DNA from 4 places in the Labrenzia sp. THAF35 genome. Region 2 is predicted to be linked to each of the others. Evidence: riboswitches for the same ligand, from Rfam matches in the RefSeq annotation. Region 2 holds a riboswitch; each other region holds the start of a gene.

Region 1 (8,603 bases), 2.7 Mb from region 2:
GGATCGGCCATGGTCCAGTTACCGGCAGTCAGAAGAGCGACCGGCAGCATGAGGGTGGTCGAGCCGAGCAACTGACCCGTTGCCGTCACTTGCGGCGGCAGCGTCTTGAAGCGGCGGGCGAAGGTCGCCGCGCAGGCATAGGAGATCGCGGCGCCCAGGCAGCAAAGTTGTGCCCACAACGGGTCGCTCGCAAGGCCCGACAGGCTGCTCCACAACATGATGGCGACCCCTGCAACACCCAGCACCACACCGGCAATCCTGTTGCCCTGAAGCGTTTCCTGTTTCGTCAACAGACCAGCCACGATCACCGTGAAGACAGGCGTCGTCGCATTCAGGATGGATGCGAGGCCCGCACCGATTTCTGTCTGTCCGAGAAACAGGAGAGAGAAGGGAATGGCGTTGTTCAGCAGTCCCATGACCAGAAACGGCACGGCATATTTTTTCTCCAGCCGGTTCAACATGCCACGATGCCAAAGGATCATCAGCAGGACCGTGCAGGCAATGGAAACACGCAGGAATACGAGAACAAACGGTGGGATTTCGGCAACGGCCACCTTTGCGAACAAAAAGGAACCGCCCCAGATGGCGCCAAGGATGGTCAGCATGATCCAGTTACGAAGTGGCATTGCACGATCTCTGATTGAGTGATGTCTCTCAGGTATCACCCCACCGGAAGGAAGAACACCCGAAACGCGAGTAGAGGACTGGTCGCTTGTGGGGATGGGGCGTGATGCTTTGGGGCGCCCCTTGTTCGTCGGGCCGCCAAAACCGGTGAGGTGAAGGTAGGCATTGTCCGGGCTGCCTTCCTGCTTTCGACGACGAATTGAGGCGGCCTGTCCGTTTTGTCTGTGCAAGCGTCGGTCCTGGGCTTGCGCAGTCGGTTCACTCCGGCAACAGTATCGAAGCCGCGTTTTCTTCGGCTGCTCGGAAGAGTTCTTCATTCATGACCCAGGTTGCCCCCGCAGCGGATTCCAGATCGCTTGCCGGACGTTTGACACCGTTGCTGGTTGCCGCCGCTTGCCTCCTGGGTGCGAACGGACTTTCCGTGACAATGATTTCGGTGCGTGCCAAATCGGAAGGCATGTCCGATGCGCTCATCGGGTTGCTGGGGTCGTGCTATTTCGGCGGCATGATCGTCGGTGTGCTGCTGACACCGTTTCTGATCGCGCGGGCAGGGCACATTCGCGTTTTTTCCACGCTGGCTGCAATCAGCGCCATCGCCATTCTGGCGATTGCCTTCACACCTGCCGGCTGGCTCTGGATGGTCGTGCGTCTGGTGAGCGGGGCTGCTTTTTGCGGCACGACGATGGTTCTGGAAAGCTGGCTCAATTCCATCGCCACCAATTCGTCCCGCGGGCGGATCCTTTCCGTCTACCGGATAGTCGACATGATCGCCGTCATGGGCAGCCAGTTCATGCTGCCCGCGTTCGGTCCGCTTGGTCCGGATATTCTGATCGTTCTGGCCATCCTGTTCTGTTTCGCGCTGGTGCCGATCTCCCTGACAAGTGAGCGCAATCCCGCAGCGCCGCCCGCGCGGTTCTTCGATCCGCTCATGTTGTGGCGCGTGTCTCCGGTCGCCCTTGTCGCCGTCTTCACCATTGGCCTCACAAACGGTGCGTTCCGCATGGTTGGCCCGGTTTATGCGGAAGGAATTGGACTGGGGCTTGAAACGGTTGCCGCGTTCATCGCGATCTGGGTCTTTGCCGGGGCAATCTTCCAGTATCCCGCAGGCTGGCTGTCCGACCGGCTCGACCGGCGTGTCGTGCTCGGTGTCTTTACCGTCGGTGCCGGGCTAGCCTGTCTCTTCATTTCGGGGTCTTCGACCCGGCTGGAGCTTTTTGCAGGCGTCTTCCTGTTTGGCGGATTTGCCCTGCCGCTCTATTCCCTTTGTGCGGCCCACGCCAACGACAATGCCGAGCCGGGGCAATTCATCGATGTGGTGGCGGGGCTCACGCTTGCCTATGGCGTCGGCGCCATGGCGGGGCCGTTCATTGCCTCACTGGTGATGGAGCAATTCGGCCCCTCGGCCTTCTTCCTCTATACCGCCACACTGCACCTGTCGCTCGTTGTGTTCATCTTCGCGCGGATCGTCAGCCGGGACGCTGTTCCCGCAAGCAAGCGGCATCGCTTTGTCTGGCTGCTGCGCACGTCGCCGATGATTTTCAGGCTTGCGCGCAACGACAAGCCGGATGCAGGTGAGCCACCGGCTAAATAATCTGCCGTCGCGACATTGCCGCAAATGCAGTCTAATCCGGGAAAAGTCCGTTCAGGTGCACGTCATGACTGGTCAATTGTCACAGGGGTGACCGGGCCGATCAGGAGAGCTGGCAAAAAAACCTGCTTTTGGCTCTCAATCTCCCTGCGGAGACTCGCATGAGCAGGGAAACCTGTCTATAGTCCGCGCCGTTTGCCCCGGTCCGGTTGCCGGGGCTTGTCGTGTTGGCACCCCGGACAAGTTTTGGATGGTGCGGAAGCTGCTTCAGGAGAGCAAAGTCTAGATGGCGAATGTGGTTGTTGTCGGTTCGCAATGGGGTGACGAAGGCAAAGGCAAGATTGTCGACTGGTTGTCGGAACAAGCCGATGTCATCGTAAGGTTCCAGGGCGGGCACAATGCCGGTCATACCCTTGTCATCGACGGTGTCAGCTACAAGCTGTCTCTCCTGCCGTCCGGGGTTGCACGCGAAGGCAAGCTGTCCGTCATCGGCAACGGCGTCGTGCTGGATCCGCATGCGCTGGCAGAGGAAGTCGAACGCCTCAGCAAGCAGGGCGTCGTGGTGACGCCGGAAAGCCTGCGTGTTGCCGAGAACGCAACGCTGATCCTGTCTCTGCACCGCGAGCTTGATGCGTTGCGCGAGAATTCCAACACCGGAACGCGCATCGGCACCACCAAGCGCGGTATCGGACCGGCGTATGAAGACAAGGTTGGCCGCCGCGCTATCCGTTTGATGGACCTGAAGAATCTTGCCACTCTGCCAGCCAAGATCGACCGCTTGCTGACGCACCACAATGCGCTGCGCCGGGGTCTTGGCCAGGATGAGGTTTCCGCACAGGCGATCTACGACGAACTCGCCAGCGTTGCGGACAAGGTCCTGCCCTACATGGACAAGGTCTGGTACCTGCTGGACGATCTGCGCCGTCAGGGCAAGCGTATCCTTTTCGAAGGTGCACAGGGCGCGTTGCTCGACATCGACCACGGCACCTATCCCTTCGTGACGTCGTCCAACACGGTCGCCGGCCAGGCTGCGGCAGGCAGTGGCCTTGGCCCGAATTCGATCAACTATGTGCTCGGTATTACCAAGGCCTATACGACACGCGTCGGCGAGGGCCCGTTCCCGACCGAACTGAAGGACGAGATCGGCGAGTTCCTCGGTACGCGCGGTCACGAGTTCGGTACGGTTACCGGCCGCCGCCGCCGCTGCGGGTGGTTTGACGCTGTGCTGGTGCGCCAGACCGTCTGCACCTCGGGCATCACCGGCATCGCGCTGACCAAGCTGGATGTTCTGGACGGTCTTGATGAAATCAAGATCTGCATCGGCTACGAACTGGATGGTGAGCGCATCGATTATCTGCCGGCTTCGCAGGGTGCCCAGGAGCGCGTGAAGCCGATTTACGAAAGCCTGCCGGGCTGGAAGGAATCGACCGAAGGTGCTCGCACCTGGGCCGATCTGCCGGCGCAGGCGATCAAATATGTGCGTCACGTCGAAGAACTGATCGGTGCTCCGGTCGCTCTTCTGTCGACAAGTCCGGAACGGGACGACACAATTCTTGTGCAGAATCCCTTCCAGGATTGAGATCTGTGACGTTAGAAGCACATTATTAAGGACTGCGGTTGCGTGCTGCGAATCACCGCACGCAACCACCTTTCGTTTTCGGCGTTCCATGTGTGTGCCGAACAAACAATCTGTGTTAGGAAAAGGGTACTGCGAGGTTCTCTGTCGCGGCGAAGTTATTGAAGAAATAGCACCGGTTTTCGAAAAACTTGCTATAAGCCTGAGAATGAAACGAAATCTCGGGCCCGCAGAACAGATCCTTGCAGTCGGCCGGTAGGCAGGAAGATGGCTGATTACTATTCAATTCTGAAGAAAACGATCGCGTCTTTACCTGAAAACAATGGTGCTGCACGCAGAAGCGTTTACAGCCGTGCGCGCAATGCCATCGTCAATCAGCTGAAAGCCTATGAGCCGCCGCTGGCGCCGTCCGAGATCACGGCCGAGCAGCTGCGTCTGGAAGAAGCCATTCGCAAGGTGGAAGCCGAAGCCGCCCGCGAAAGCCTCGGTCTCAGCCCCACTGTTCCGAAGGTCGAAACGCCGACCCCGGCGCCGCAGGTTTCCGCGCCGCCCGTGACACCGCCTCCGGCTGAGCCGGTGGCAGAGGCTGCGCCGGAAGCGCCTGCGCCTGCACCACAGGAACCTGAAACAACTGCAGCACCGGTGGTGGATACCCCGGCTCCGTCGCCCTTGAAGGAAACCCTGACACAGGCCGAAGCGCTTGGCACCGCGGCCAGCCAGGCTGTTCACCACGCCAAGGAAGCTGCCGACCCGGGCGCTGCGCCTGTGCGCCAGGAGCCCTCTTTCGGCGGACCTGTGCAGCCGGAACAGACAGATGATGGCCTATTCGAGCCTGCGGATACCACCGGTGCGGCCGATCCCGCCGATCAGGCTTATCCAGGCGAGGAAACAGCCAAGCCGAAGGACAAGTCGGCCTCCAAGAAAAGCCGCTCCAAGCGCGCCAAGCCGAGTGCTTCGGATGCGCTGCGTGGTGATTCATCCGGCAGCCGCACCGTTCCGATCGTGATTGCTGCGGGTGTCCTGTTGCTGGTGCTCCTGGGCGCCGGAGCCTATTTCCTGATGCCTGCGGGCGATGAGACAGCCGATAGCGGCAACGTGCCGGTCGCGTCTTCTTCGCAAACGCCTGTCGATACGCAGCCGGACACCACGCCGGAGCCTTCGACCGCTGCCCCTGTCGGAGAAGGTGAAGAGCCTTCGAAAAACACCGACCGCCTGTTGAACGAAGGCGAGACCGATGTGGTTGCCCCGGATGCACGTACGGTAACCACGACGACGATTACCGGACAGTCTGATTCGCCTGCGCCGGCCGATACACCGCAGGTCGATACACCAGCTTCCGCTGCGCCCGAACCTTCCCAGCCGTCCATCGTGACGAGTGGAGAAAACGATCAGTCTTCTGCGACCACCGAAAGCCCGATTGCGGTGCCGGAAGACAATCTCTCGGCCATTTCGCCAGACGAAACTTCACCGGCTCCGTCCGCTACGGATGCGGATTCCTCGGTGCAGCGCTCCATCCTTTACGAAGAAGGGGAAGAGTCCGGTGGTGCCGGAACGGCTGCGCAAGGCGCTGTCGTTTGGGGTGTCGATGAAGAAACGAATCTGGACGGCAAGGCTCTCGCGGTTCTGAGCGCCTCCATTGAAATCCCCGAGCGGGATGTGAAGGTCGACATTCGCATCAAGCCGAATGACGATACTTCCTTGCCCGCCAGCCATCTGGTCGAGATCAAGTACGAGTTCCCGGAAAACTTCGCTCCGGGTGACGTCGTCAACGTGCCAGGCCTGGTCATGAAGCCTACGGAAGAAGCTCGTGGCGATGCGCTGATCGGCGCTTCCGTGAAAGTGTCTCCGGGCTTTTTCTGGATTGCCCTTTCAAGCTTGCCGAACGAGCAGCAACGCAATCTCGCCCTGCTGCGTGAACGCGGCTGGATTGACATTCCGATGCTTTACGAAAACGGCAAGCGCGGCATCTTGACCCTGGAAAAGGGAACCGCCGGTGCAGATGCCGTTGAAAAGGCGATCACGTCTTGGCAAGCCGGCTAAGCGCCAGCCTGCCTCCTTTCAAAATCTGAAGAAGCCGCCTCACGGCGGCTTGCCTTTTTTCGTCACACAAGGCATGGTCCGCCTTGGTCCGAGGGGTGTTCCGGTTACCGGAGCTGAGATGGCGTAATGCCGAACCCTTAGAACCTGATCCGGGTCATGCCGGCGAAGGGACGGAATCCTTAGCCTATTCCCGGATCTCCATTGTCATTTTCGGCTTGTCCGAAGACGGGAGATCCTATGCGTACTTGTCTGCGACCACTGCGGTCGCCGCACATCCGAATGCCGGTATCGGCTTTCATGCGTTCCTGTTGGCCAATGGCGGCGGAGGCTGCGGGATGATGGCGTTTGTGAAAGCTGTTGCCAGGACCATACTCGGCCTCCTGCTGACTGTCGTTATCTGGGCGGCAATCGTCCATGTGTTTGACACCCAGCATTATATCATGCCGGGTCCGGACCGCGTCTTTACGGCCTTTGTCAAACACGCAGGCTTCCTTCTGCATCATGCCGGCATCACCGCCTATGAGACGGTGCTCGGGTTTGTGCTGGGGGCAGCCGCCGGGGCATTGCTTTCCGTTCTTTTGTGGCTGTTTCCGATTGCTGCAAGATTTGCCATGCCGCCCATTCTGGTGACGCAGGCCCTGCCTGTTTTCGCAATCGCGCCGATCCTGGTGCTCTGGCTCGGTTTCGGGCTGGCCTCCAAGATCGTCGTCATCATCCTGGTCATCTTCTTCACGGTCACATCGACGTTTTTCGATGGCCTGCAGCGGCTTGACCCGGGTTTGTGCGATCTCGCCCGGCTTTATCGTCTGTCTCGCCTGAAGGAACTCTGGTTCTTTCGCCTGCCGTCAGGCTTGCCGGCGTTTGCCTCCGGCCTGCGGGTGGCCGCGGTGTTCGCTCCCATGGGGGCGATCATTGGCGAATGGGCCGGGGCAAAAGGAGGCCTGGCCTTCATCATGCTTCAAAGCAGCAACCGGATGCAGGCGGACATGATGTTCGCCGCCCTGATCCTGCTCGCGGCGATGGTGCTGATCATGCGCTTTGCCGTGAACCATCTCACCCGACTTCTTGTTCCCTGGCAGCCGCTCACCTAGCTGCCGCTCTACGGAGGACCTCATGAAAAAACAAATCCTGTCACTCGCATTGGCGGCCGGGCTGCTGGCATCGGGGCCGGTACAGGCCAGTGAGAAACTGACCTTGCTGCTCGACTGGTTCATCAATCCGGATCACGCGCCGCTTGTAACTGCGCAGAACATGGGTTTCTTCGAGGCAGAAGGCCTCGAGGTTGAGATCATCGAACCGGCGGACCCGGCGATGCCGCCGAAACTGGTTGCTGCCGGGCAGGGCGATATCGCGGTGTCCTATCAGCCGACGCTTCATGCGCAAATCGAGGAAGAGCTGCCGCTGAAATGGATCGGTACGCTGGTGGAGACGCCCCTCAATTCGCTCATTGTGCTCAAGGACGGCCCGATACAGGAACTGAAGGACCTCAAGGGGAAGAGTGTCGGTTTTTCCGTGTCCGGCTTCGAGGACGCGATGCTGGGCCAGATGCTGCGTTCGGCCGGTTTGACCATGGATGATGTCGAGCTGGTGAACGTCAATTTCGCGTTGTCAGGCTCTCTGCTTGCCGGTCAGGTGGATGCGGTGATCGGCGCATATCGCAATTTCGAGCTCACCCAGCTCGAAATCGAAGGCAAACCCGGCAAGGCTTTCTTCCCGGAAGAAAACGGTGTGCCGATCTTTGATGAGCTGATCTATGTCGTCAACAAGGACAAGACGGACGATCCACGCTTCGCCAAGTTCCTGGCAGCCGTGGAAGCGGCCACGATCTATCTGAGCAATCACCCGGAAGAAGCCTGGAATGCCTTCATAGAAGCGTATCCGAACCTCAATGACGAGCTGAACAGGCGGGCATGGTTCGATACGTTGCCGCGGTTCGCCAAGCGTCCGGCTGCACTTGATGAAGGCCGCTACCAGCGCTTTGCGGAATTCATGGCCGAAGCCGGTCTGATCAGCAAGGTCGTGCCGGTGGAGAGCTACACAGCCGAAATCCGCTGAGGGGTTGAAGGAACGTTGCCAGGGACAAGACGGCGCTGGAGCCAGTCTCCAGCGCTTCTGACCACCGGCAAAGAGGCTCCCTCTCTCCGTCGTCACCCCGGCCAAGCGTAGCGCGAGCCGGGGCCGGGGAGGCGGAAGTCTCTGTGATTGTCTGTGGTTTTCAGGCGATGGCTTCCGGGCTCTCCGATCCCGGATCTTCGCTGCGTTGCGTCCGGGATGACACCGGGAAGGACTTTCAAGCAAAAAGAAAAGCGCTGGAGCCTGGGCTCCAGCGCTTTTTCTGTTTTTTCCAGGTTCGGCTATCTCAGGCGGCGGGCTGGTCCATTGTCCGGGCGCTGTTGCGCACGGCTTTTTGAACCTTTTCGAAAGCGCGAACCTCGATCTGGCGGACGCGCTCGCGGCTGACACCGAATTCGCCCGAAAGGTCTTCCAGCGTCATCGGGTCTTCGGCCAGGCGACGTGCTTCAAAGATGCGCCGTTCACGCTCGTTGAGCACGTCCATCGCGTCGTTCAGCATCTTGCGACGCATGTCCAGCTCTTCCTGATTGGCAAGCAGGGTTTCCTGACTGTCGCTTTCATCGACAAGCCAGTCCTGCCATTCACCGGCATCAGCTTCCGCGCGCACGGGCGCATTCAGGCTGGCATCGCCGCCCAGACGGCGGTTCATGGACACCACTTCCTCCTCGGACACCCCGAGTTTGGTGGCAATCTCAGAGACCT
Region 2 (8,603 bases):
TAGCGTGAACGATATGCGCTCCAGCACCTGCGCCATCGGTCGCTTCGGAAACAGCGAGACAGTTTGCGTCATTCTGGATACGCACCGGGCGGCCAAGAACCTTCTGCAGGTCCTGGTCCAGGGGCTTGCCGTTCATCCAGGTGGAATTGGCGTTCTTGACCAGGCCTGTCTTGGGGGAAAGCGAACCGGGAATTCCAAGACCGAGCGTTCCCGTCTGTCCAGTTGCCTTTTCGGCCGCCTCGACCAGAAAACGGACTGCTTCCAGACAACCTTCATAGTCGTCCCTGGGTGTGTCGACCCGTTGCCGGAACAGTTCCTCGCCCTCGTTGGAAAGAGCGATGATTTCGATCTTGGTTCCACCCCAGTCAATTCCCAGCCGCATTTTCAGTCCATCCGTCTTGGCAGTTCGAAGGCAGCTGTCTGGCCGTCTTCAAGTTCGCTTGTTTGTTTTCCGTAGGTTTTGAATTTTTTCAAGATTACGGTCATTTCCTCCGCATCCAGTATCACAGGTTCACCCAGGATCAGGGCTGATAGATACTGGTCTGCCAGATCTTCCACGCCTTCCGCGGTCGACAGCGCCTTCTGCAAGGTTGCTCCACCGGCGATCTGCCCATGATTTGCAAGCAGGCAGGCGTTTCTGTCGCCAAGTGCTGAAATCATTGCCTCGGACAATCCGCGGGTGCCGAAGGTGGCGTAATGGGCGCATTCGATACGGTCGCCACCGGCAAGCGCCACCATATAGTGAAATGCAGGAATACCGCGCCGGTGACAGGACAGGGCGGTCGCGCGAGGACTATGGCAATGCACCACCGCGCCGCAATCCGGCTTCGCCAGATAGAAGTCGAGATGCATCCGCCATTCGGAAGACGGTAGTGTCTCGCCCCGGTAGCAGCCCTCCCAGTCCAGCGCGACAATCTTGTCTTCAGTCAGATTTTCGTAAGGCGTTCCCGACGGCGTCACCAAAAAACCGGATTCGGTGCGTGCACTGACATTTCCTGAGGTGCCTTTGGTCAGTCCGAGACGAGGCAAGGCACGGGCTGTCTCGATGATCGCACGGCGCAGGTCAGGTGTGTCACCTGGAAAGGTGGGCATTCGGGGCCTCTTTGGTTCTGGTTCGGGTGCGAGCGTTACGTTTGGCTGCGCGACCGTGGAAGCGGCGCTTACATGACAGGTATCCGGTTGCCTTTTCAAGGTATTGGTTTGATAAATCCCGTGCCCTTGACCACTCGGTTGAGGATCGCGGTGTTAAGGGACTGAATGGCAGGTTTCGCAGACAAGCTCAGGCATTTGCTTGGATCGGCTGCAATGTCGGCAGACCGGACGGGTAGGGGAGCGCATTCCAGGTCGAGGCCGGGGCACCGTTCCAAGGGCCCGCGCTGGGCCGAGCCGGACATGGAAACTCTGTCTGAAGGAGGCGAGCCCAGGAGGCCCGGCCTGCCAACCCGCGCGTCCAGATCTCGTAAACGTGCTCAGGTGACGCCGTACTACATCTGGGGAACCCTGGCGTTGCTGGCTGCCGGTTTCGCCGTTGGCGGCCTGTTCCTTCACCTGGCCGGGCAAGGAAGTGAGGAAAGCGTTGCAACCGCCCCCTTGATGCCTGATCCGCTTTCTTCCCTGCAGTCTCCGGCCAAGCAGGTGCTGCTGGCTCCGGAACCGGAACTGTCCGCGGAGCTGAAACGCAGCTTCCTGGGCCAGCCGGATCAGCTATGCGACGAATTACGGTCTCTGGGGCTCGGAAATCCCGGCTGGAGCCGGGCACCTTTCAGTGAAGGCCGCTGGCAATGTGCATCCGACCTGGTGCCCTTGACCACACCCAGCGTCGACTACGGTTCGACAACTCTTTTCTTTCTGCTGCGCGGCCCATCGGAAAAAAGCATCGATTATCTGCGGCTGAAGCTGGTGGTGGAAGATCCGCGCCAGATGCAGATCGGCCTTGATGCGGTCTGGCTGGTGATCGACGCCCTGTCGCTTCGGTATGGCTGGACGGTTCCGGAAGTGTTTCGCGAGGCGGTTTCCGGGTTCAGGCAACTGGAGACGACCCACAGGGGCGTGCGGCTGTCGGTTTCGCCGGAAGATCCAAATCTGACGGGGGACCCGCTGGCAAGCCAACGGCTCAACATCATTCTGGACTTTGGCGAGCCGGACCTTATCCGGCCCGCCGACAGGTTTGAAAAAGCACCGCCACTGGAAAGCGGCTGGAGTGTCAGGGCCCCGGACGGTCAGGCAAGGGAATGAACTCTTCCGCATCGCCGGGTACCGTATCGAAACGGCCAAGACGCCAGTCTTCCTTGGCCTGCTCGATGCGCTCTTTCGATGAAGACACAAAGTTCCACCAGATATAACGCCGGCCGTCCATCGGTTCGCCGCCAAGCACTACGAAACGAGCCGGCACGGGAGACGTGTTTTCGATCACCAGATGATCACCCGGTTTGAACACCAGCAGCTGGGCCGGATCGAAATTCTGGCCGGCGATGGTGATCTGGCCCGAGACCGTGTAAAGGCCGCGCTCTTCCCATCCGGCATCCAGCGGGATCTTCGCTCCCGGTTCCAGCGTGATATCGGCATAGAACATGTCGGACGCTGTCTTTACCGGTGCCTTGTGGCCATAAAGCTCGCCCGCGATAAGTTTGACTGAAGCGCCCTTGTCGGCAAATTCCGGCTGTTCTTCTGTGCCGTGGTGCTGGAAGGTCGGGTCTGTCTCTTCCAGATGTTTAGGCAGGGCCACCCAGCTCTGCAGGCCGAACAGGGGACGTTTTTCCTGCAGGCGTTCCGGCCTCTCACGTTCGGAATGCACGATGCCCTTGCCGGCGCTCATCCAGTTCAGAGCACCGGGGGCAATCGCAATCTCCGTTCCAAGGCTGTCACGATGATACATCTCTCCTTCGAAGAGATAGGTAACTGTCGCCAACCCGATGTGAGGATGCGGGCGCACGTCGATACCGCCGCCGACCAAAAGCTCTGCCGGGCCCATCTGGTCGAAGAAGATAAACGGGCCAACCATCCGCCGCCTGGCAGACGGCAAGGCACGTCTTACCGAAAATCCGCCGAGGTCGGATGTCCGCGGTACGATGATCGTTTCAATCGGGTCACAGCTTGCAGCATTTCCAGGTACGGGATCAGGGCAATTCAACCAGCTCATCTGCCTCTCCATCAAAGAACATTCTGTCTTGCAAACTAGATAGGGCCTGCGAAGCCGAAGTGTCCATTGAACAGTCTGTTTCGGGTTTTCATCCCCTGTACAATCTGTATAACGACCGGCCCTTCCTTGCTTTTGTTTGGTGCGACATGAAACGCGTGATGATCGTTGGCGGCCCGGGCTCGGGCAAAAGCACGCTTGCCGTTGCCCTTGGGCGGAAAACCGGACTGCCGGTCTATCATATGGACAAGATCCACTACCGCTCCGGTTGGAGCGAGCGGACGCGGGCAGAGAAAGACCGGCTGACGCATGAGGTCCATCTGAAGGATGTGTGGATCTTCGAGGGCGGTCATTCAAGCACCTATGCGGAACGTCTCGAACGTGCCGACACTTTCATCTGGCTCGATGTCCCGGTGACGTGCCGCATATTTCGAGTGCTGAAACGGTCGGTGAAATACAATGGGCAAAGCCGTCCGGATCTGGCCGAGGGCTGCCCGGAGCAGTTCAACTGGCAAACTGTTGAATTCCTGAGGTTCATCTGGCGAACGAGACACTCCGCCAGAGCCAAGCTGGAGCACATCTACCGCGAACCTCCGGACCATCTGAAAGTCTATCGGTTCAGCACCCTTGCCGAAATCGACGACTTTCTGGCGCGACCCTGGCAACAAGGATGAAGGCTCATCCTGTCTCTTGACAGGTGCGCCTGACGGGCGGCACAACAGGGGCTCACCCGGGGTGCCTCCAGAAGAGGCTGAGATACTGCTGGCGCACTTGCGCAGTGCAGGGACCCGACGAACCTGATCCAGGTCATGCTGGCGAAGGGAAGGTGTTCTCGGCCAACTGCGTTCGCCACGGCAATGCTCCACCCCGGCCACCTTTCCAAGCCGAATGTCCGAAATGCGCGACCTTTTCCGGTCCTTACGGAGATCCGTTGAATGCAAGCGGGCTATCAGACATTCCGTGATGTCGAACGACTGACGTCCATCCTGGCAGGAGAGGCGGAATGAAGGTCTGTATCAAAGGGGCGGGTGTCGCCGGTTTAGCACTGGCACATGAGCTTGTCTCGCGCGGTGTGCGGGTGGAGCTGCTGGAAAAACACAAGGATCTCACCGCCAGTGCCTCCTGGCTCGCAGGCGGCATGTTGGCGCCATGGTGTGAGCGGGAAAGTGCCGAGGAAGATGTTCTGCGGCTCGGGCAAGCCTCCATTGGCTGGTGGAGCAAGGTCCTGCCGGGACAGGTTTCGCACAATGGCACGCTGGTTGTTGCCGCGCCGCGCGATACCGGCGAGTTAAGTCGCTTTGCTTCTCGAACCAGCGGCTTTGCCTGGCTCGATGCTGACGCGCTGGGCGCACTCGAACCGGACCTCGCAGGCCGATTTGCAAAGGGGCTCCATTTTGCCGGGGAAGCCCATCTCGATCCGCGGCAGGCCCTCACGGCATTGCGGGCAAAGGTGTCTGAAAGCGGTGCCAAGGTGAGGTTAGAGGCGCAGCACTTCACCGCGGCGACCGATATTGTCGCCGATTGTACCGGCATGGCCTCGCCGGATCCGCACTTGCGTCCCGTACGCGGTGAAATGCTGATCCTCCACGCGCCGGATGTCTCGCTTTCGCGGCCGGTGCGTTTTATGCACCCGCGCATCCCGGTCTATGTCGTGCCTCGTGACAACGGTGTTTTCATGGTCGGGGCAACCATGATCGAAAGCGGTGACCAGGGAGCGGTCAGTGTTCGGTCCACCATGGAACTTCTAAATGCCGCCTACAGCCTGCATCCGGGATTTGCCGAGGCAAAGATCATCGAAACCGGGGTGGGCATCCGTCCGGCATATCCAAACAATCTTCCTCGTCTCACGTTTACCGGCAACACGTTGTCAATGAACGGATTCTACCGGCACGGCTTCCTGCTTGCTCCGCATTTTGCCATGGAGGCGGCAGGCAGGATCGTGCAACACCTTCAGGAGATGTCCCTTGAAGCTAACCATTAACGGCGAACCTAAGGAAGTTGTCAGCGCGACGCTAGCTGCGCTTCTGGACGAACTTGCCTATGACCATGAGTTTCTTGCAACGGCGCGCAACGGCGATCTGGTTTGTGCTGAAGAACGAAGCGCTTGCGTCCTTCAAGCTGGCGACCGTATCGAGATCCTGTCGCCGATGCAGGGAGGATGACGCCCATGTTTGAAGTTTATGGCGAAAGCGTTGCGTCGCGTTTCCTGCTTGGAACTGCCCAGTACCCATCTCCCCAAATTCTGTCGGACACGGTGAAGGTATCCGGGGCTGAAATTCTGACGGTGTCCCTTCGGCGCGAAACGGCAGGAAGTGGCGGAGGCGGCCGGTTCTGGGACCTGATCCGGGAACTGAACGTCAAGGTGCTGCCCAACACTGCCGGATGTCATTCGGTGAAGGAAGCCGTCACCACCGCAAAAATGGCACGCGACCTTTTTGGAACCGACTGGATCAAGCTGGAAGTAATCGGTCATCACGACAGCCTGCAGCCGGATGTCTTTGGCCTAGTTGAAGCCGCACGTATCCTGAGCGATGACGGCTTCAAGGTGTTTCCCTATACGACGGACGATATTGTCGTCGGCGAACGGTTGCTTGACGCGGGGTGTCAGGTGTTGATGCCCTGGTGTGCGCCAATCGGTTCGGCGAAAGGGCCGGTCAATCCGGATGCCCTTCGTGCTTATCGCAGTCACTTCAAAGGCATCCCACTTGTTGTGGATGCCGGTCTTGGCAGACCGTCCCATGCGGCTGCTGTTCTGGAACTCGGTTTCGATGCGGTACTGCTGAATACGGCTGTCGCAAAGGCCGGAGACCCTGTCGCAATGGCCAAAGCCTTTGCAGTTGCAATTGAGGCCGGTCGCCTGGCCTATGAAGCCCAACCCCTGGAACCTCGCGACATGGCGGTTCCTTCTACCCCGGTTCTCGGAATGGCGGTGTTTGAATGAAGCTCGATCCCTTTTACCTCATCGTCGACAGTTCCGACTGGATCGAGCGGCTGGTTCCGCTTGGCGTCAAACTGGTTCAACTGCGCATCAAGGACGCGAGCGACGAAGTCCTGCGCAAGGAAATCGCAGCATCCAAGAGCGCTTGCGAAAAGCACGGCTGCCAACTTGTCGTGAACGACTATTGGCAGCTTGCGATTGAACTGGACTGCGACTTTGTCCATCTTGGTCAGGAAGACCTTGCTGACGCCGATGTCGCGGCCATTCACAAGGCGGGTCTGAAACTTGGCGTTTCGACCCATGACGGTGAGGAACTGGAAACCGCTCTTTCTGTCGAGCCCGACTATGTCGCGCTGGGGCCTGTCTATCCAACGATCCTGAAAGAAATGAAATGGGCGCCCCAAGGCGTTGAAAAGGTTGGTCGGTGGAAGCGGCAGATCGGCGAATTGCCGCTTGTTGCTATTGGCGGCCTCAATCCGGAGCGTCTGCCGGGTGTGTTCGAGAACGGCGCAGATATCGCAGCCGTTGTCACTGACATCACCCGGAATGCCGATCCGGAAGCGCGCACCAGGGAATGGATAATGGCGACAGATCCCTGGCGGTAGGTGGAGTGCGTTTCGCCTTCGGCCTGGCTAAACGAATATCGCCTTATCGCGCGCGACTTGATCGCGCAGAAAGTCCTGTGCCGCGGCGACATGGCGGAGAGGGCGCGAACTTTCATGTGTCACCATCCAGTAGGCCCGGTGAAGCTTTATCTCCGGGAGAACGGCGACCAGGTCCGCATTGTCGCGCGCGATAAAATCGTGAAGAATGCCGATACCGGCGCCGGACCTGACTGCTTCGGTCTGGCCAAGTGCGGAGGCGATTTCAAATCGCGCGGTCCAGTCTTTCAGGATCTCGGTGCCATAGTTCAGCGATGGCGAATAGAGCAGGTCCTCCACGTAGCCAATAAGATCGTGGTCGATCAGATTGCTTGCGGAGGCAGGCGCTCCCCGGCTTTCCAGATAGGTTTTTGACGCATAAAGGCCGAGCGAATAGTCGACGAGCTTGCCGGCAACCAGCCTGCCTGTTTCCGGCCTGTCTATTGTCACGGCGATATCAGCTTCACGGCGGGAGAGCGAGAAGGAGCGGGGCACGGGAACGAGCTGCACCGTCAGTCCGGGATGTTTTTCCGTGAGCTTGCCAAGCCGGGGCGCAAGATACGCGACACCGAAACCATCGGGCGCACCGATGCGAACGGTTCCGGAAATTTCCGGCGTATTGTTTGTCAGGTCGGCTTCCGCTGCCACCGCCTCGGCTTCGATCCGTTCTGCCCGGTCAAAGAAGCGGCTGCCGGCTTCCGTCAGAAGGCAGCCGGATGTTGATCTGTCAAAGAGGCGTGTGCCGATGCTGTCTTCGAGGCTCGTCAGCCTGCGCGCCACCGTGGCGTGGTTGAGGCCGAGACGGCGCGCTGCCGCCAGGATTTGTCCTGTTCGAGCGATCGCGAGAAAGATGCGGATGTCGTCCCAGTTCATGTCGATTTTCTTTCCGCGATGACCAGCCCGCTCCGGTTTGTTTTTCAGCTGATGTCAGATACCAGGCACGATGCCGCCGCGTTCATGGTGGTGAGTTCACGCCTTGCTGCACACCGGCTTTTGGTAGAGTTTCAGCCGGGATGACAACCGAGGGGGATTGGACCTATCGTTTGTCTCAGACGCTTCGTGGCGTTTTATTGCATAACTTTAAAAAACGCACAACGGGTCCGGAAATCTGGCTCTTGTTTGTGGCAAAAATAAAAGTCAAAAAAGACGTCATCTCGGACGCTCGCCCAAAATCCTTTTGGCTGGTGTCAGGACATATTGGGAGAAACGCGACATGCGGAAGATCGGTCATTTTATCGGCGGCAAGCACGTGGAGGGAACCTCCGGCCGCTTTGCAGACGTCTACAACCCGGCAACCGGTGAAGTCGAGGCGCAGGTCGCCCTGGCCAGCCAGGCCGAGATGGACGCGGCAATTGCCAATGCTGCTGCCGCACAGCCTGCCTGGGCTGCCACCAACCCGCAGCGTCGCGCTCGCGTGATGATGAAGTTCGTAGATCTTCTCAACCGCGACATGGACAAGCTGGCAGAAGCTCTTTCCCGCGAACACGGCAAAACGATTCCGGACGCCAAGGGTGACGTTATTCGCGGTCTGGAAGTTGCCGAGTTCTGCATTGGTGCGCCGCATCTCCTGAAGGGCGAATTCACCGAAGGCGCCGGTCCTGGCATCGACATGTACTCCATGCGCCAGCCGCTTGGCGTCGTTGCCGGCATCACGCCGTTCAACTTCCCGGCCATGATCCCGATGTGGAAATTCTGCCCGGCGATCGCTTGTGGCAACGCCTTCATTCTGAAGCCGTCCGAGCGCGATCCGTCCGTGCCGATCATGCTTGCTGAACTGATGATCGAAGCCGGTCTGCCGGAAGGTGTTCTGAACGTCGTCAACGGCGACAAGAGCGCGGTTGATGCAATCCTGGACGATGAAACCATCCAGGCTGTCGGCTTCGTCGGT
Region 3 (8,603 bases), 1.6 Mb from region 2:
ACCCAGGGCGGTCACGGACTGCGTGACATCATCTGCAGCATTCTGGATCTGGAAGCTGACAAACTGCAGGTGATCACGCCGGAAGTCGGTGGTGGCTTCGGTACCAAGATGTTCTGCTACCGCGAATACCCGCTGAGCATGGTCGCGGCTCGCGAACTTGGACGGCCAGTGCGCTGGACGGGTGAGCGCATGGACCACTTCGTGACGGATGCACATGGCCGGGACAACGTCACCCACGCGGAACTGGCGCTGGACGTCGATTGCCGGATCCTGGGGCTCAAGGTGCACGTCAAGGCTGCCATGGGTGCCTATCTGCACCAGTTCGGCCCGTTCATTCCCTTCGTCGGCACATCGATGACCTCCGGTCTCTACGACATTCCGGCCGTCTTTGCGAAGGTCGAGGGCGTCTACATGCACACGGTGCCGACGGATGCCTTCCGCGGCGCGGGCCGTCCGGAAGCTGCCTATCTGATCGAGCGCCTGATCGAGAAGGCGGGAGAGGAAACCGGTGTCGGATCGGTAGAGATCCGCAGGCGCAATTTCATCAAGCCGGAGCAACTGCCTTACACGACCCAGACCGGGCGAATGTACGACACCGGCGATTTTTCCGGCCATCTGCAAAAGGCGCTGGAAGTTGCCGACTGGGACGGCTTCAAGGCCCGGCAGGACGACAGTGCGAAGCACGGCAAGTACCGCGGCATCGGCATCTGTTCCTATATCGAGGCCTGTGCCTTCCCTGGCAGCGAGGAAGCCACCCTTGAGCTCAACGACAAGGGTACGTTGACGTTGCTGATCGGTACGCAGACCAACGGCCAGGGCCATGCGACGGCCTACAGCCAGGTCATCGCGGAACAGTTCGGCATCTCCATCGAGGACATCGACGTTATCCAGGGCGACACCGACCGGGTGCGCAAGGGGGGCGGCACGGGTGGGTCGCGCTCCATCCCCATCGGCCTGCCGTCTGTCCGCGATGCTGGCATTGCGCTGGTCAAGAAGGTGAAGGAACTTGCCGCTGATCGGCTTGAGGCCGGGATCGAGGATCTTGAACTCGACGGTGGCATGGTTCGTGTGGTCGGAACCGACCAGCAGGTGACACTAGCCGAGATTGCGGCAGGCGCCGGGGAAACTCTGACCGCCCGCGAAGAGGTCAATCAGACCGAGGCGACCTATCCGAACGGCACCCATGTGTGCGAGGTGGAAATCGATCCGGATACCGGTGACGTTGCCATCGTCAACTACGTGATCGTCGATGATTTCGGTGTCACGGTGAACCCGCTTCTTCTGGCAGGTCAGGTGCATGGCGGTGCGGCCTCCGCACTCAGCCAGGCTCTGTGCGAACAGACGATCTACGACGAAGACGGCCAGCTTCTGACGGCTTCGCTGCTCGACTACCGCATGATCCGTGCAGCAGACCTGCCGGACATTCACTTCGAGACCCGCAACGTTCCTTCGACCACCAATGCCATGGGCATCAAGGGCGCGGGTGAAGCGGGAACCATCGGCGGCTGTGCATCGGTCATGAATGCGGTGCAGAAGGCGCTGAAGGACGGGGCAGGGGTCAGCGAGCTGATCGACATGCCGGCGACCCCGCTTCGCGTGTGGGAAGCCATCCAGGCAGCAAAATAACGGAAACTGAAAAAGGCGCCCTTTCGAGGCGCCTTTTATCTTTCAGGCAGCAAGTTGACACCGGTAAAGCCCGGTTCTCAAGATTGTGTCTGTGGTTTCTTTTAAATAAACGTATGAATTATCCGGTTCTTGCCGCAATCTTGCGGTTCATCGGTGCGTGGCGCGAATCCTTCCGCTTCAAGAAATAGGATCCTCCCGTTGTTTCAGTCCTTCTTTCCCAAGCCCAAACTTTTCTTCCTGTCTGCCTTCCTCTGGTCACTCGCCGCAATCCTTGCCTGGTACGGGTTTGCTGAAGGACTGACAGAAACACTGGGCTTCGGCACGCCGCCACAGGGTGAGCAACCACCCATCGGGCTGCCCTATTTCGTCACACCTGATTTTCTTTGGTTCTATATCTATTACGGCATCTGCACGCTGCTCTTCGGCGGTTTCTGGTGGATGTTCTCTCGCGACCACCGCTGGCAGATCTGGTCGATCTGGGGCTCGTCCCTGATCATTTTCATGACCTACTACAGCGTTCAGGTGTCAGTCGCGATCAACAACTGGCGCAGACCGTTCTTCGATACGCTGCAAAACGCGCTCAATGGAGAGGAAAGCGGTGTCACCGCAGCAGACTTCTACAACCTGATGCTGATCTTCGCGCAGATTACATCGGTCTGGGTCATTCTCTATATCTTCACGCGCTTCTTCGTCAGCCACTACGTCTTCCGCTGGCGCACGGCGATGAACGACTACTACGTCGAAAAGTGGTCGAATGTGCGCCACATCGAAGGTGCCTCGCAGCGTATTCAGGAAGACACGATGCGCTTTGCTTCCATCATGGAAGGGCTTGGCGTTGCATTCATCGACTCGATCATGACACTGATTGCCTTCTTGCCGGTGCTGTTTGCGCTTTCAAGTCATGTCTCGTCCCTGCCGATCGTAGGCGAAATTCCGGCGCCATTGTTCACCGCGGCAATCATCTGGTCGCTGTTTGGGACGGTTTTGCTCGGCCTTGTCGGAATCAAGCTGCCCGGACTGGAGTTCCACAACCAGCGCGTTGAGGCAGCCTACCGTAAGGAACTTGTGTACGGGGAAGATCATGAAGATCGCGCCAATCCGGCGACCTTGCGCGAGCTGTTCGGTTTTGTCCGTCAAAACTATTTCCGGCTCTACTTCCACTATCTCTATTTTAACCTGGCCCGCGGCATTTACCTTCAGTCGGACAACATCTTCTCCTATTTCATCCTCATTCCGACGATTGTGGTGGGCAAGATCACCTTTGGTATCGTGCAGCAAATCCTGACGGCCTTCAGCCAGGTGTCCTCGTCCTTCCAGTTCCTGGTGAATTCCTGGACGACGATCATCGAGCTCCTGTCCATCTACAAACGTCTGAAAGGCTTTGAGGTCTCCATTGCCGAGCGGGAGCTCGCGGTTGCCGGCGGCACCACTCCTGAACCGGGGGCGCAAGCTTAAGGTCAGGTCTGCGCAAGACGTTCAAGCCAGTTTTCTGTCCCGGCGGTTCCGCGGTCCGACGCACCGCCCGTGGCTTCATGAAGAGCGCCGGGCCTGGAAGTTGTCATGGCGTTCTTGAGCCAGAAGTCCCGTTTCTCCGGACCTCCGGCGCCCACCGGGATGACCCGGCAGGCACCTCTTATCGGAATATCGCTGAAAGTAGCCTCCACCATGGTGTTCTTCGTCATGGCAACGGCCCTCAAGATCGCCGCCGAGACGGTGCCGATCGGTGAGCTTGTGTTCGCACGGAATTTCTTCGGGCTGTTTCCGGTGCTGATCATGGTGGCGATGCGCCGGGAGTTGGGGCTCGCCTTTCGAACGGCCAACCCGCTGGGACATCTTACCCGGGCGTCCGTCGGCCTGACGGCGATGGTTTGCGGCTTCACCGCGTTGTCTCTGCTGCCCTTGCCGGATGCGACGGCGATCGGCTTTGCATCGCCGCTCTTCGTGGTGGTGCTGGCGTTTCTGCTCCTTGGCGAAAAGGTGCGGGTCTATCGCTGGAGCGCAGTAGGTGTCGGCTTTGTCGGCATTCTGGTTGTGCTGTCACCGCATCTGGGTGACGCGGAGTTGGACAGCAACTCGATGATCGGGGCCTTGATCGGCCTGACAGGAGCCGGCTTTGCCGCGCTCGCCATGATCACCGTGCGCAAGTTGTGCGAGACGGAGCGCACGTCCACGATCGTTACCTGGTTTGCGGGCATGTCGTCCGTATTGTCGCTGCTCACGCTGCCGTTGGGCTTTTTGCTGCCGGGTCAGGCCTGGATCATTCCGGACCTGCCCACGGCAGGTCTGCTTCTGCTGATCGGCCTTGCAGGCGGTGTCGGCCAGATCCTGCTGACGCAGAGCTACCGGTTCGCGGATGCCTCCACCATTGCCCCGTTCGACTATGTCAACATGCTGTGGGCGATCATTGTCGGTTGGGTAGTGTTCAGCGAAACGCCTTTGCCTGCAGTGGTGCTGGGGGCGCTGATCGTGATTGCCGCCGGTATTTTCGTCATCTACCGCGAGCACAAGCTCGGGCTGGACCGGACAAAGGCACGCCGGGCGTCATCGCCCTCGCGTTCGTAGGGGGAGAGACAAGAGGGCAGGTCCCGCTGTCTTCCCCGTCATTCCGGACAAGCACAGCAATGCTGTGCACCGATCCGGAATCCAGACTTATTTCGCGCCTTAGGCGCGGCATTAAACAAAGAGAGAAGAGTTCGCTTTGCTCACGCTGATGCGCTGGATCCCGGATCGGCACGCAGCTTTACTGCGCTTGTCCGGAATGACGGCGAATGCGGGTGGTTTCCGAAATCGGCCTTACTGCGACTTGTATTCGAACCGCTCAACAGCGCTCTTGGTGCCGTCCTTGAAGATCAGCTGCACGCTGATCGACTGGGCCGACCCCAGGGGCAGCTCCAGATAGGGCTTGTCCTTCAGAACGACATTCTGGTTGTCCGGGTCACAGGCTTCCAGTTGCCATTCCTGCTCAATCGGGTCGTCGTTCAATCCGTAGAAGACATAGTCGATGCCGCACTTCCAGGATTCCAGGTGGGTGAAATAGATCAGCTCCTGGCCCTGCCAGTCGCGGAATGACACCCAGTTGGCTTTGGTAAGGTCCAGGATCTGCTTGATCTGCTCCGGCGGCATGCCTTGCGCGGACGCGGTCGAGCCGATCGGAGCAAGAGCGAGGGGCAGGCAAAGGGCGGCGATTTTAATGAGTTTCATGGAAAATTTCCGGGTCTGAGTTCAGAAGGCCTTGAAGGTAATGATGGTTTTGGTGTCCTGAATGCCGTCGATCGGGTGGACCTTCTCGTTCACGAAGTGGCCAATGTCCGAGCCGTCGTCGACATAGAATTTCACCAGAAGATCGTAGTCGCCGGAGGTGGAGTAGACTTCGGACGCAATTTCCGCATCGGCGATCGCATTGGCGACCTGGTAGGTCTTGCCCAACTGGCATTTGATCATCACGAAAAACGGTACCATGGGGCGCTCCGGGCAGTTGGTGTTTGAAGGGGGTGAACGTGTCACCTGAACCATCAGCCGGGCTGTTCGGTCAGCCAAACATGCCGGGCAACAGATTCACGAAAGCAGACTAGGACATCGCCTATCTCCTCCCGCCAGTCAATTGCCGAGTAGCCGCTCTGCACAAGGCGGGTCTTGCAATCGCACGGCCGGCTTGTTAGCAGTGCAATCATCTCATGGGGGTGCCCGGCCATCCTGGACCGGGCTGAGAGGCGGCCTGCCAACTCCTTGAACCTGATCCGGCTGATACCGGCGGAGGGATTTGAGATCATGATGCACACACCACTCCCTTCAACACGTCTTTTCCGGAATACCGGCAACGGGCTTTCTGTCGCAGGAGAGCCGTCATGAGCCTTTCCGTCGCTGCTTCCACACAGGCCCTGAGCGCCGAACAGGTCTTCACCCTTCTGGAAAGGGTGCGGCAGAAAACGCCGCGCGTTCACGCCATCACAAACGCGGTCGCCCAGAGTTTCACCGCCAATGTGCTGCTTGCGCTCGGTGCCGTTCCTTCCATGACCATCGCGCGGGAGGAAGTTGCCGCCTTTGCCGGCGGGGCTGATGCGCTGCTGGTGAACCTCGGCACCCTCGACGAGGAACGCCGTGCGGCCATTCCGCTGGCGATCGAAGCTGCCAGGACTGCCGGACGTCCGGTTTGTGTCGATCCGGTTTTCGTCAACCGGTCTCCCGTGCGCTGCGCCTATGCACGCGAATTGCTGGGCCTGAAGCCGGATCTGGTGCGGCTCAATCCGGAAGAACTCAACGCTCTCTTGCCGGAGCGGGCGGATGCTGATGCATTGATCGAGGCCGGAACGGTTTTTGCGGTTACCGGCCCAGAAGACAGGGTCGAGAGCCGCGGCGAGGATTTCCTGCTGCGCGACGGCGATCCACTGATGTCACGCGTGACGGCCACCGGCTGTGCCGGCGGTGCGGTTCTGGCGGCGTTCCTGAGTATCGAAAAGGACAGGGCGCTTGCAGCTGCTTGCGGACTGTCCGTCTTCAACATTGCCGGCGAAATCGCTGCCGGCCGGTCAGGCGGGCCAGGCAGTCTGGTGCCGGAGTTGCTCGACGCACTCTATTGCCTGACTGACCGCGACATTGAAGCCCGTCTCAAGACCGGCTGACGCAGGCTTTTCGGCATCTACTCCCAGGAGGTTCCCATGACCGCAATTGCGGTAACCATTGCAGGATCGGATTCCGGCGGCGGAGCCGGCATTCAGGCTGATCTCAAGACCTTTTCCGCAAACGGCGTCTTTGGTGCCAGTGTTATTGCAGCCCTGACGGCGCAGAACACGCTCGGCGTCAGCGCCATCCATGATGTGCCGCCGGAGTTCGTGCGGGCCCAGATGACAGCCGTCTTCTCGGACCTTGCCGTCAAGGCGACAAAGATCGGCATGCTGTCGCGTGTCGATACGATCGAGGTGGTAGCTGAGGGGCTTCGGGCACATGAGACAGGCCCGGTTGTGCTCGACCCGGTGATGGTGGCTGCCTCCGGTGACCCGTTGCTTGCCGACAGTGCGGTCGACACGCTGATTGCCTTGCTGCTGCCGCTGGCCGATATTGTTACCCCGAACCTGCATGAAGCTGCCCGCATGTTGCAGGGCGATGTTGCCGCTGACGAAACGCAAATGCAGGCGCAGGCAGAACGTCTGCTCGGTCTTGGAGCCAACGCGGTTCTGCTCAAGGGCGGGCACGGGTCTGGCGCGAATAGCGCCGATCTGCTTCTGGATCGCAACGGCAATGCGGTCTGGCTCAGGTCAGAGCGGATCAAGACCGACAACACGCATGGCACCGGTTGCACCCTGTCATCCGCGATTGCCTCAGGTCTCGCCAAGGGGCAGGACATGGAAGCGGCCGTCAGGTCCGCCAAGTCCTATATTCAGGCTGCCATCGCCGCTGCCGACACGCTTCACATTGGCAGTGGTCACGGGCCAGTCCATCATTTCCACGCGTTCTGGAGCAAGTGAGATGACCGATCAGCCAAAAACCGAAACCGGACGGATCAGCCGTCGCGGACTTCTGGGGGCTTCCGCCGCCGCCGGTGCAAGCGCATTGGCCGCCCCGGCGGTGGCGCAGGAGCAGGCGACGCTGGAATGGAAGATGGTCACATCCTGGCCAAAGAACCTGCCGGGGCCCGGGGTCACGGCGCAGCGCATTGCCGACAGGATCGAGCTGATGTCCGGTGGTCGCCTGCGCGTTCGGCTTTATGCTGCAGGGGAACTGGTGCCGGCTCTGGGCGTGTTCGAGGCGGTCTCGGCGGGGACGGCGCAGATGGCGCACACGGCCTCGTTTTTCTGGCAGGGCAAGATCCCTGCTTCTGTCTATTTCACGGCGATCCCTTTTGGTTTGCTGCCGCATGAGCATATCACCTGGATTGAGCAGGGGGGCGGCCAGTCGCTCTGGGACGAGCTTTATGCCCCGTTCGGACTAAGGCCCGTTATGGCCGGCAACACCGGCGTTCAGATGGGGGGCTGGTTCAAGCGCGAAATCAACACTCTTGACGATCTCAAGGGGCTGAAGATCCGCATGCCGGGCCTTGGCGGCGAAGTGATGCACCGGCTTGGGGCGACGCCTGTCAGCCTGCCGCCTGCAGAGTTGTTCCAGGCGTTGGACAGCGGCGTGCTGGACGCCACCGAATTCCTGGGTCCCTGGTCGGACAGGGCAATGGGGTTCCAGAAGGCGGCAAAGTCCTACTACACGCCGGGGTTCCATGAACCCAACGGCACCGGTGAAGCGCTTTTCAACAAGGTGGCGCTGGAAGGCCTGCCGGAAGACCTTGGCGCCATTGTTCTGGAGGCCTGCAAGGCAGAAAACGGCCGCTCGCTAGCAGAAAGCGATTGGGAGAATGCAGGCGCACTGAAGCTTCTGCAGGAAGAGGACGGCGTTACCGTCCGTCCTTATCCGGACGACGTTCTGGATGCTTTGCGGGAGACTTCGGCAGTCGTGCTGTCCGAGTTCGCGAGCAAGGATGCGCTTAGCCAGAGGATCTACGACAGTCATATGGCTGCGCGGGCGCGCCTTGCCCCCTGGAGTGACGTTGCCATGCGCCGCTTCCTCGAAGCTCGCGACAGCTAGGCTTGCCGCTTGAGGCTGTAAGCAACGAATGGAGTGCGGTCCTGGACCGTCTCTTTCTGCGAGCCGGTGCAACCCACCGGTTCGCAGCTTGCAACCTGCCTTGCCGGAAGAGCGGTAATTGACCGGGCGGTAGGGCGTCGCCTGCTGACAAACATCCTGACAAAAATTCAATTTCGAATGGAAAGGCTACCGTGCAGTGGTGTGCCGACACGGTTTCCGTTAGGAAAGGTGATTGGCGTTTTTACCAAGGAATATCAAGGGACTTGTCCTACAAAAGATCCACATTCCGTCACGAAACCTGTGGCAAAGCCGCAACGATTCACTGTTAAATTACGTTATCGGAAACTGACATTTCGAGTGCCTGTTTTTTAGGCAAATGTCTGAAAGTGTGTCGGTGTGATGACGAA
Region 4 (5,636 bases), on a different replicon from region 2:
CTTTGGCATGTAGAGATCGCCGCCAGCACGATATCTGACTGCCATCGCCTCCATGCCCTCTTGACGAGCAGCGTCGCGGATATCGTGGGAAATCCGCATGGAGCAGAATTTCGGACCGCACATGGAGCAGAAGTGCGCGACCTTGTGGGCTTCCTTCGGCAAGGTCTCGTCATGCATCGAACGGGCCGTTTCCGGATCGAGCGCGAGGTTGAACTGGTCCTCCCAGCGGAACTCGAAACGGGCGCGCGACAGGGCGTCGTCGCGGACCTTCGCTGCCGGATGACCCTTGGCGAGGTCGGCGGCATGGGCGGCGATCTTGTAGGTTATGACACCGGTCTTCACATCATTGCGGTCGGGAAGGCCGAGGTGTTCCTTCGGCGTGACGTAGCAGAGCATCGCCGTGCCGAACCAGCCAATCATCGCGGCACCGATGCCCGAGGTGATATGGTCGTAACCCGGCGCGATGTCGGTCGTCAGCGGTCCGAGCGTGTAGAACGGCGCCTCGCCGCAGACCGCAAGCTGCTTGTCCATGTTCTCCTTGATCTTGTGCATCGGCACATGACCAGGGCCTTCGATCATGACCTGGCAGTCTTTCGCCCAGGCGATCTTCGTCAGCTCTCCGAGCGTTTCCAGTTCGGCGAACTGCGCTGCGTCGTTGGCGTCGGCAATCGAGCCCGGACGCAAGCCGTCACCAAGTGAAAAGGAAACGTCGTAGGCACGGCAAATGTCGCAGATCTCCTCGAAATGCTCGTAAAGGAAGCTCTCCTTGTGATGATGCAGGCACCACTTGGCCATAATCGAACCGCCGCGCGATACGATGCCGGTAACGCGGTTGACGGTGAGCGGAATGTAGGAGAGCCGGACACCGGCATGGATGGTGAAATAGTCGACGCCCTGTTCGGCCTGCTCGATCAGCGTGTCGCGGAAGACTTCCCAGGTAAGGTCCTCGGCAATGCCGCCAACCTTTTCCAGCGCCTGGTAGAGCGGCACCGAGCCGATCGGAACCGGCGAATTCCGGATGATCCATTCACGAATGTTGTGGATGTTGCGCCCGGTCGATAGGTCCATGACGGTGTCGGCGCCCCAGCGAGTCGCCCAGACCATTTTCTCGACTTCCTCCGCCATCGACGAGGTGACGGCAGAGTTGCCGATATTGGCGTTGATCTTCACCAGGAAGTTCCGGCCAATGATCATCGGCTCCGCTTCCGGATGGTTGATATTGGCTGGGATGATCGCGCGCCCGCGGGCGACTTCCTCGCGGACGAAGTCCGGTGTAACAAAATCCGGGATCGCCGCGCCGAAGCTCTCTCCATCACGGGGAAGCTTTTCGTTTGCAGCCTTGCGACCAAGGTTTTCCCGGATGGCGATGAATTCCATCTCTGGCGTGATGATGCCGGCGCGGGCATAGGCGATCTGGGTGACGGTCTTGCCGTCTTTGGCGCGGCGCGGTTTCTGCAGGTTAGGGAATTGCAGTGTCAGGCGCTCGCCGGTGGCAAAGCCGTTGTCTTCCGGCTTGACCATGCGGCCCTCATATTCCTCCGTGTCACCGCGGGCGGCGATCCACTCGGCGCGAAGGCGCGGCAGTCCCATTTCAATATCGATCGCCTGGGTCGGGTCGGTATAGGGACCGGAGGCATCATAGACCGTGACGGGCGGTTCGCCGGCGGCCGGATGGACTGCGATCTCGCGCACTGGTACGCGGATATCGGGATGAATTTCGCCCGGCTTGTAAACCTTTGTAGAGGCAGGCAGCGGCCCCTTGGTGATTTCGGGCGTAATAGTCTTGGTGGCAATGTTCATTCTGAGGCTCCAATCTTTCAAGTTGGAGACCCAGTTCGAAGCCGGAATGATGGAAAGACGCCATGACGCTCCGGATTCTGGGCAACGTCGTACTGCAGCGCTTGCACCGTCCCTACGCCAGTATGAACTGGATCAGGTTCAACGGGTCACTGCGCTGCCATCAATCAACGGCCCAGCAGTATCTCAGCCCCTTGCCGGGGCACCCCTGGTAACGTTGCCATCGGCCATCATCCACGTGCGTTTGTCAATACAGAGATGCTTGGCTCGACGAGGAAGTGCTGTCACTTTGGCGGCAAAAGGTTGAAGGAAATGTGCCGGGTGACTCCAAAAAGTTGTCCGCGGACAACAATGCGAAGTTCTTGTCGAAACTAGGCTGAAAAATGCACTTGGTTAAGCGTTTGTAAATTGGTAACGAATCGGAGCATATTGTAACAGCGCAGTTTGAGGCGTAGTTTTCAAAAATGCGCAGTTCGAGGATTTTTCGAGATGGACACCAATCTTCTGGTTGAAGGTGCTGCTGAACACCTGCCAACGACACTTTCGGCGGACGCGAATGAGCTCGCTCATCAATTGCAGATACATCAACGAAAAATCTTTCCACCTGCTTCTCAAAAGACTATCCGAAGATTTTCGCCTGCAGAAGCAGCTAAATTGATTGGCATTAAGGAAGGCTATTTACGTCAGGTCGCCGCTGATGGGCATGGCCCCGAACCAAACGAGAACGGTAGGCGCACATATTCTGTCGAGGACATGGATCATATACGTCAGGTCTTGGACGAGAAAAATGGCACGCCAAAATATGTGCCGATCCGTCGGGGAGATGAAAAGCTTCAGGTTATCACTGTAATGAACTTCAAAGGTGGTTCCGGAAAAACCACCACATCTGCTCATTTGGCTCAGTTCTTGGCGTTGCGTGGATACCGCGTTTTAACAATTGACCTTGATCCACAAGCATCATTGTCAGCGATGTTCGGACATCAACCCGAACTAGATGTCGACGAGGGAGAAACGCTTTACGGTGCTATCCGTTATGAAGACCCTCGAGCCTTAAGCGAAATCATTCGATCCACATATACGCCAAACCTCCATATTGTTCCAGGCAATCTTGAATTGATGGAATTCGAGCATGAAACGCCCAAAGCAATGTCTGAAGGACGTTCAGCGTCCATGTTTTTCGCCCGAATAGGGGAGGTGCTGACAAGCGTTGAAAGCTATTACGACGTTGTAGTCATTGATTGCCCACCTCAGCTTGGCTTTCTAACGATGTCGGCCTTAAGTGCGGCCACAGGAGTATTGATCACCGTACATCCACAGATGTTGGACGTTATGTCTATGTCCCAATTTCTTTCTATGACAGCTGAATTGATGAGTGTTGTCGAAAAGGCCGGAGGGCGTACCAGCTATGATTGGATGCGTTACTTGGTTACTCGCTTCGAACCAAACGATGGACCACAAAGCCAGATGACCGGGTTTATGCGTTCAATATTTGGAAATCGCATGCTTCAACATGCGATGCTTAAATCTACTGCTATTTCTGATGCCGGTGTTACCAAGCAAACTTTGTATGAAGTCGAAAGAAGCCAATTTGTGCGCGGTACTTATGATCGCGCAATGGAATCTATGTCTCTCGTGAACCAGGAAATCGAAGACCTCTTAAACGTGACTTGGGGACGGAGGTAAGGGATGGCACGCAAAGACCTGATCAGTTTTTCGTCGGACGAGGATGGTGAAATCCAAGGGGATCCAAATAAATCGGATCGCCCACTGGCGGGCATCACGCCAAATAGACGGTCAAGTTCACCGGTTGGAGGCATCGCAAAAACTCTTGGCTCACTCTCAAGTCAGATGGACCGTGCTAGTGAATTAGAACGGCAACTGTTGGAAGGACAAAAGGTCGTTGAACTGGATCCCTCTCAAATAGACGATTCATTTGTTCGCGACCGTTTGGAAGCGGACCCGGAAGTCGAGAGGGACTTTGTTCAACAAATCGATGAGCACGGGCAATTAGTACCAATCCTTGTTCGTCCAAACCCGGCTCAAAAGGGTCGCATGCAGGTGGCATTCGGCCATCGTAGACTTCGGGCGGCCAGAAGCCTCAATCGAAAGGTCAAGGCTGTCGTTCGGGAGTTGAACGATGAGCAACTGGTCGTTCTTCAAGGGCAGGAAAACAGTGCCAGAACCAATCTTTCCTATATAGAACGTGCGTTGTTTGCAGCGCGATTGGAAGACCAAAAGTTCAAGCGGAATGTCATTATATCTGCGCTCAAAGTGGACAGAGCGGCTGTATCAAAAATGATCAAGCTGATCAGAGAATTGCCCGTCGAATTGATTGTTGCGATTGGCGCCGCTCCTGGTACAGGGCGACGAAAATGGATGGAACTTGCTGAGTTAGCAAAATTGGTTGATTGGAAGCCACTTCGAGAAATGTTGTCCGCGGACAACATCGCAGAGCTGACTTCGGACGAGCGTTTCGAATTCGTGCTTCGCAGCGCGAAGAAAGCAATAAAGCCGAAAAAACCAAAGATGGTGGTCCAACATGTTGAGCACGTACCGGTGACGATCAGATCGACCAAAAGCGGCACTACGTTCACCGTAAATGGAGCTAAAGCTCCAGGATTCGATGAGTTTTTGAAGGCTCAACTGAACAGTCTCTATGCGGATTACATGAAAGAGAGGGGGGAGTAAATGAGGCTCTAAACGAAAGAACCCGCCACAAGGGCGGGTCCAAACTTGAGATAAGCACGAGTGCCTATGCTCTATGTGTAGCAGCTAAAATCATAGAATCACTTGTAGCGCAACGCAAGTTCTGTCTTTGAGCAGAGCACGATTTCTTGCGTCTTTTTGCTTGTCTCGCATCTGAACACTCAGTGTCCGGTCGCGTTTATGCGCTTCCGGCAAAGGAGGACTTATGTCTTCGTCTCAGCAGATTGCGAGTTTTCGCAAGGTGTCTGCCGGGATCCTTGCGAGCGCGCATCTGGCGTCCCAGGAGGATCGGCCGAAGGTCACCAAAAAGGAAATCTCCCTGGTTCTGAAACGCGTCGCGCCGGCGCTTGGTATTGATGGCACGGCCTACCATGTCCTGGATATTCTCCTGGGCCTCGTCCAGGCGGACGACTTCCAGACAGGGAAACGGCCGGTGGTGGCGATCTCAAATCAACGGCTCGCCGAATACACACGGCGCACCACACGCACCGTCACCCGCTGCCTGAAGAAGCTCGTCGAAGCCGGAGTGCTTGCCTATCGGGACAGCCCGACTGGGCGCCGTTATATGTACCGCGGTTCAGACGGAGATTTCGCGCAGGCCTACGGGCTCGACTTCACGCCTGCATGCTTCAACTTGGAAGCCTTCAAGGCTCAGGCGGATGCGTTCCAGCGCCGGATTAAGGCAGAGCAGGAAGCCAAGCGGGCCGTCACGCGCTTTTCACGGGCGATCGCCGACGTGGTCGAATTGGAGCCTGCGGAGTTTCACGGCTTTGCAGCACGGGCCCATTCAGTTGTGAACCGGGATGAACTGACTGTCGTGGAAAAGGCGGGGATCCTGGAAACGATCTACACGGAAATTCTGGCTCTCCATGACGCCCACTCGTTGGAAATAAAGGATAAATTGTCATCCGCGGGTGACATTGATGTCAGCCCTTTATCTATTACAACCCAAACCGACTCTCTTAGAAGTAATTCTCAGCGGACTTGCTCTAACGAGCAAGACACTAAGTTTCCTTCTGACAACGGCTTCGCCGTTGAAATGGCTCTTGAAAAAGAGCCTTGCGGCGGTCGCTCGGAAACACAACGGCCGAAATCGCAAGCGGGCAGGGCAGGACCAAGCAAATTACCCGAAA

What was found. Region 2 has a riboswitch for thiamine pyrophosphate ahead of thiO (glycine oxidase ThiO). Riboswitches for the same ligand answer to the same signal wherever they lie in the genome.
Region 1: linked by a shared signal. The riboswitch ahead of FIU93_RS10460 (ABC transporter permease) and the one ahead of thiO (glycine oxidase ThiO) in region 2 are both predicted to bind thiamine pyrophosphate.
Region 3: linked by a shared signal. The riboswitch ahead of FIU93_RS15425 (hydroxyethylthiazole kinase) and the one ahead of thiO (glycine oxidase ThiO) in region 2 are both predicted to bind thiamine pyrophosphate.
Region 4: linked by a shared signal. The riboswitch ahead of thiC (phosphomethylpyrimidine synthase ThiC) and the one ahead of thiO (glycine oxidase ThiO) in region 2 are both predicted to bind thiamine pyrophosphate.

Annotation. Positions count from the first base shown of each region.
Region 1 is NZ_CP045380.1:2,267,374-2,275,976, forward strand. It holds gene FIU93_RS10440 (DMT family transporter) at 1-626, opposite strand, end outside; gene FIU93_RS10445 (MFS transporter) at 944-2,215, shown strand; gene FIU93_RS10450 (adenylosuccinate synthase) at 2,499-3,791, shown strand; gene FIU93_RS10455 (hypothetical protein) at 4,056-5,828, shown strand; TPP riboswitch at 5,910-6,016, shown strand; gene FIU93_RS10460 (ABC transporter permease) at 6,074-6,919, shown strand; gene FIU93_RS10465 (ABC transporter substrate-binding protein) at 6,942-7,883, shown strand; gene rpoH (RNA polymerase sigma factor RpoH) at 8,188-8,603, opposite strand, start outside.
Region 2 is NZ_CP045380.1:4,973,413-4,982,015, reverse strand. It holds gene FIU93_RS22955 (ROK family protein) at 1-382, opposite strand, end outside; gene FIU93_RS22950 (class II aldolase/adducin family protein) at 385-1,092, opposite strand; gene FIU93_RS22945 (DUF6030 family protein) at 1,393-2,235, shown strand; gene FIU93_RS22940 (pirin family protein) at 2,204-3,139, opposite strand; gene FIU93_RS22935 (DNA topology modulation protein FlaR) at 3,286-3,810, shown strand; TPP riboswitch at 3,858-3,978, shown strand; gene thiO (glycine oxidase ThiO) at 4,140-5,117, shown strand; gene thiS (sulfur carrier protein ThiS) at 5,101-5,298, shown strand; gene FIU93_RS22920 (thiazole synthase) at 5,304-6,077, shown strand; gene FIU93_RS22915 (thiamine phosphate synthase) at 6,074-6,679, shown strand; gene FIU93_RS22910 (LysR family transcriptional regulator) at 6,707-7,588, opposite strand; gene FIU93_RS22905 (CoA-acylating methylmalonate-semialdehyde dehydrogenase) at 7,929-8,603, shown strand, end outside.
Region 3 is NZ_CP045380.1:3,370,056-3,378,658, forward strand. It holds gene FIU93_RS15400 (xanthine dehydrogenase family protein molybdopterin-binding subunit) at 1-1,626, shown strand, start outside; gene sbmA (peptide antibiotic transporter SbmA) at 1,825-3,081, shown strand; gene FIU93_RS15410 (DMT family transporter) at 3,187-4,188, shown strand; gene FIU93_RS15415 (hypothetical protein) at 4,420-4,827, opposite strand; gene FIU93_RS15420 (Lrp/AsnC ligand binding domain-containing protein) at 4,849-5,085, opposite strand; TPP riboswitch at 5,293-5,403, shown strand; gene FIU93_RS15425 (hydroxyethylthiazole kinase) at 5,472-6,245, shown strand; gene thiD (bifunctional hydroxymethylpyrimidine kinase/phosphomethylpyrimidine kinase) at 6,282-7,088, shown strand; gene FIU93_RS15435 (TRAP transporter substrate-binding protein) at 7,090-8,196, shown strand.
Region 4 is NZ_CP045383.1:86-5,721, forward strand. It holds gene thiC (phosphomethylpyrimidine synthase ThiC) at 1-1,800, opposite strand, end outside; TPP riboswitch at 1,892-2,017, opposite strand; gene repA (plasmid partitioning protein RepA) at 2,287-3,480, shown strand; gene repB (plasmid partitioning protein RepB) at 3,484-4,485, shown strand; gene repC (plasmid replication protein RepC) at 4,709-5,636, shown strand, end outside.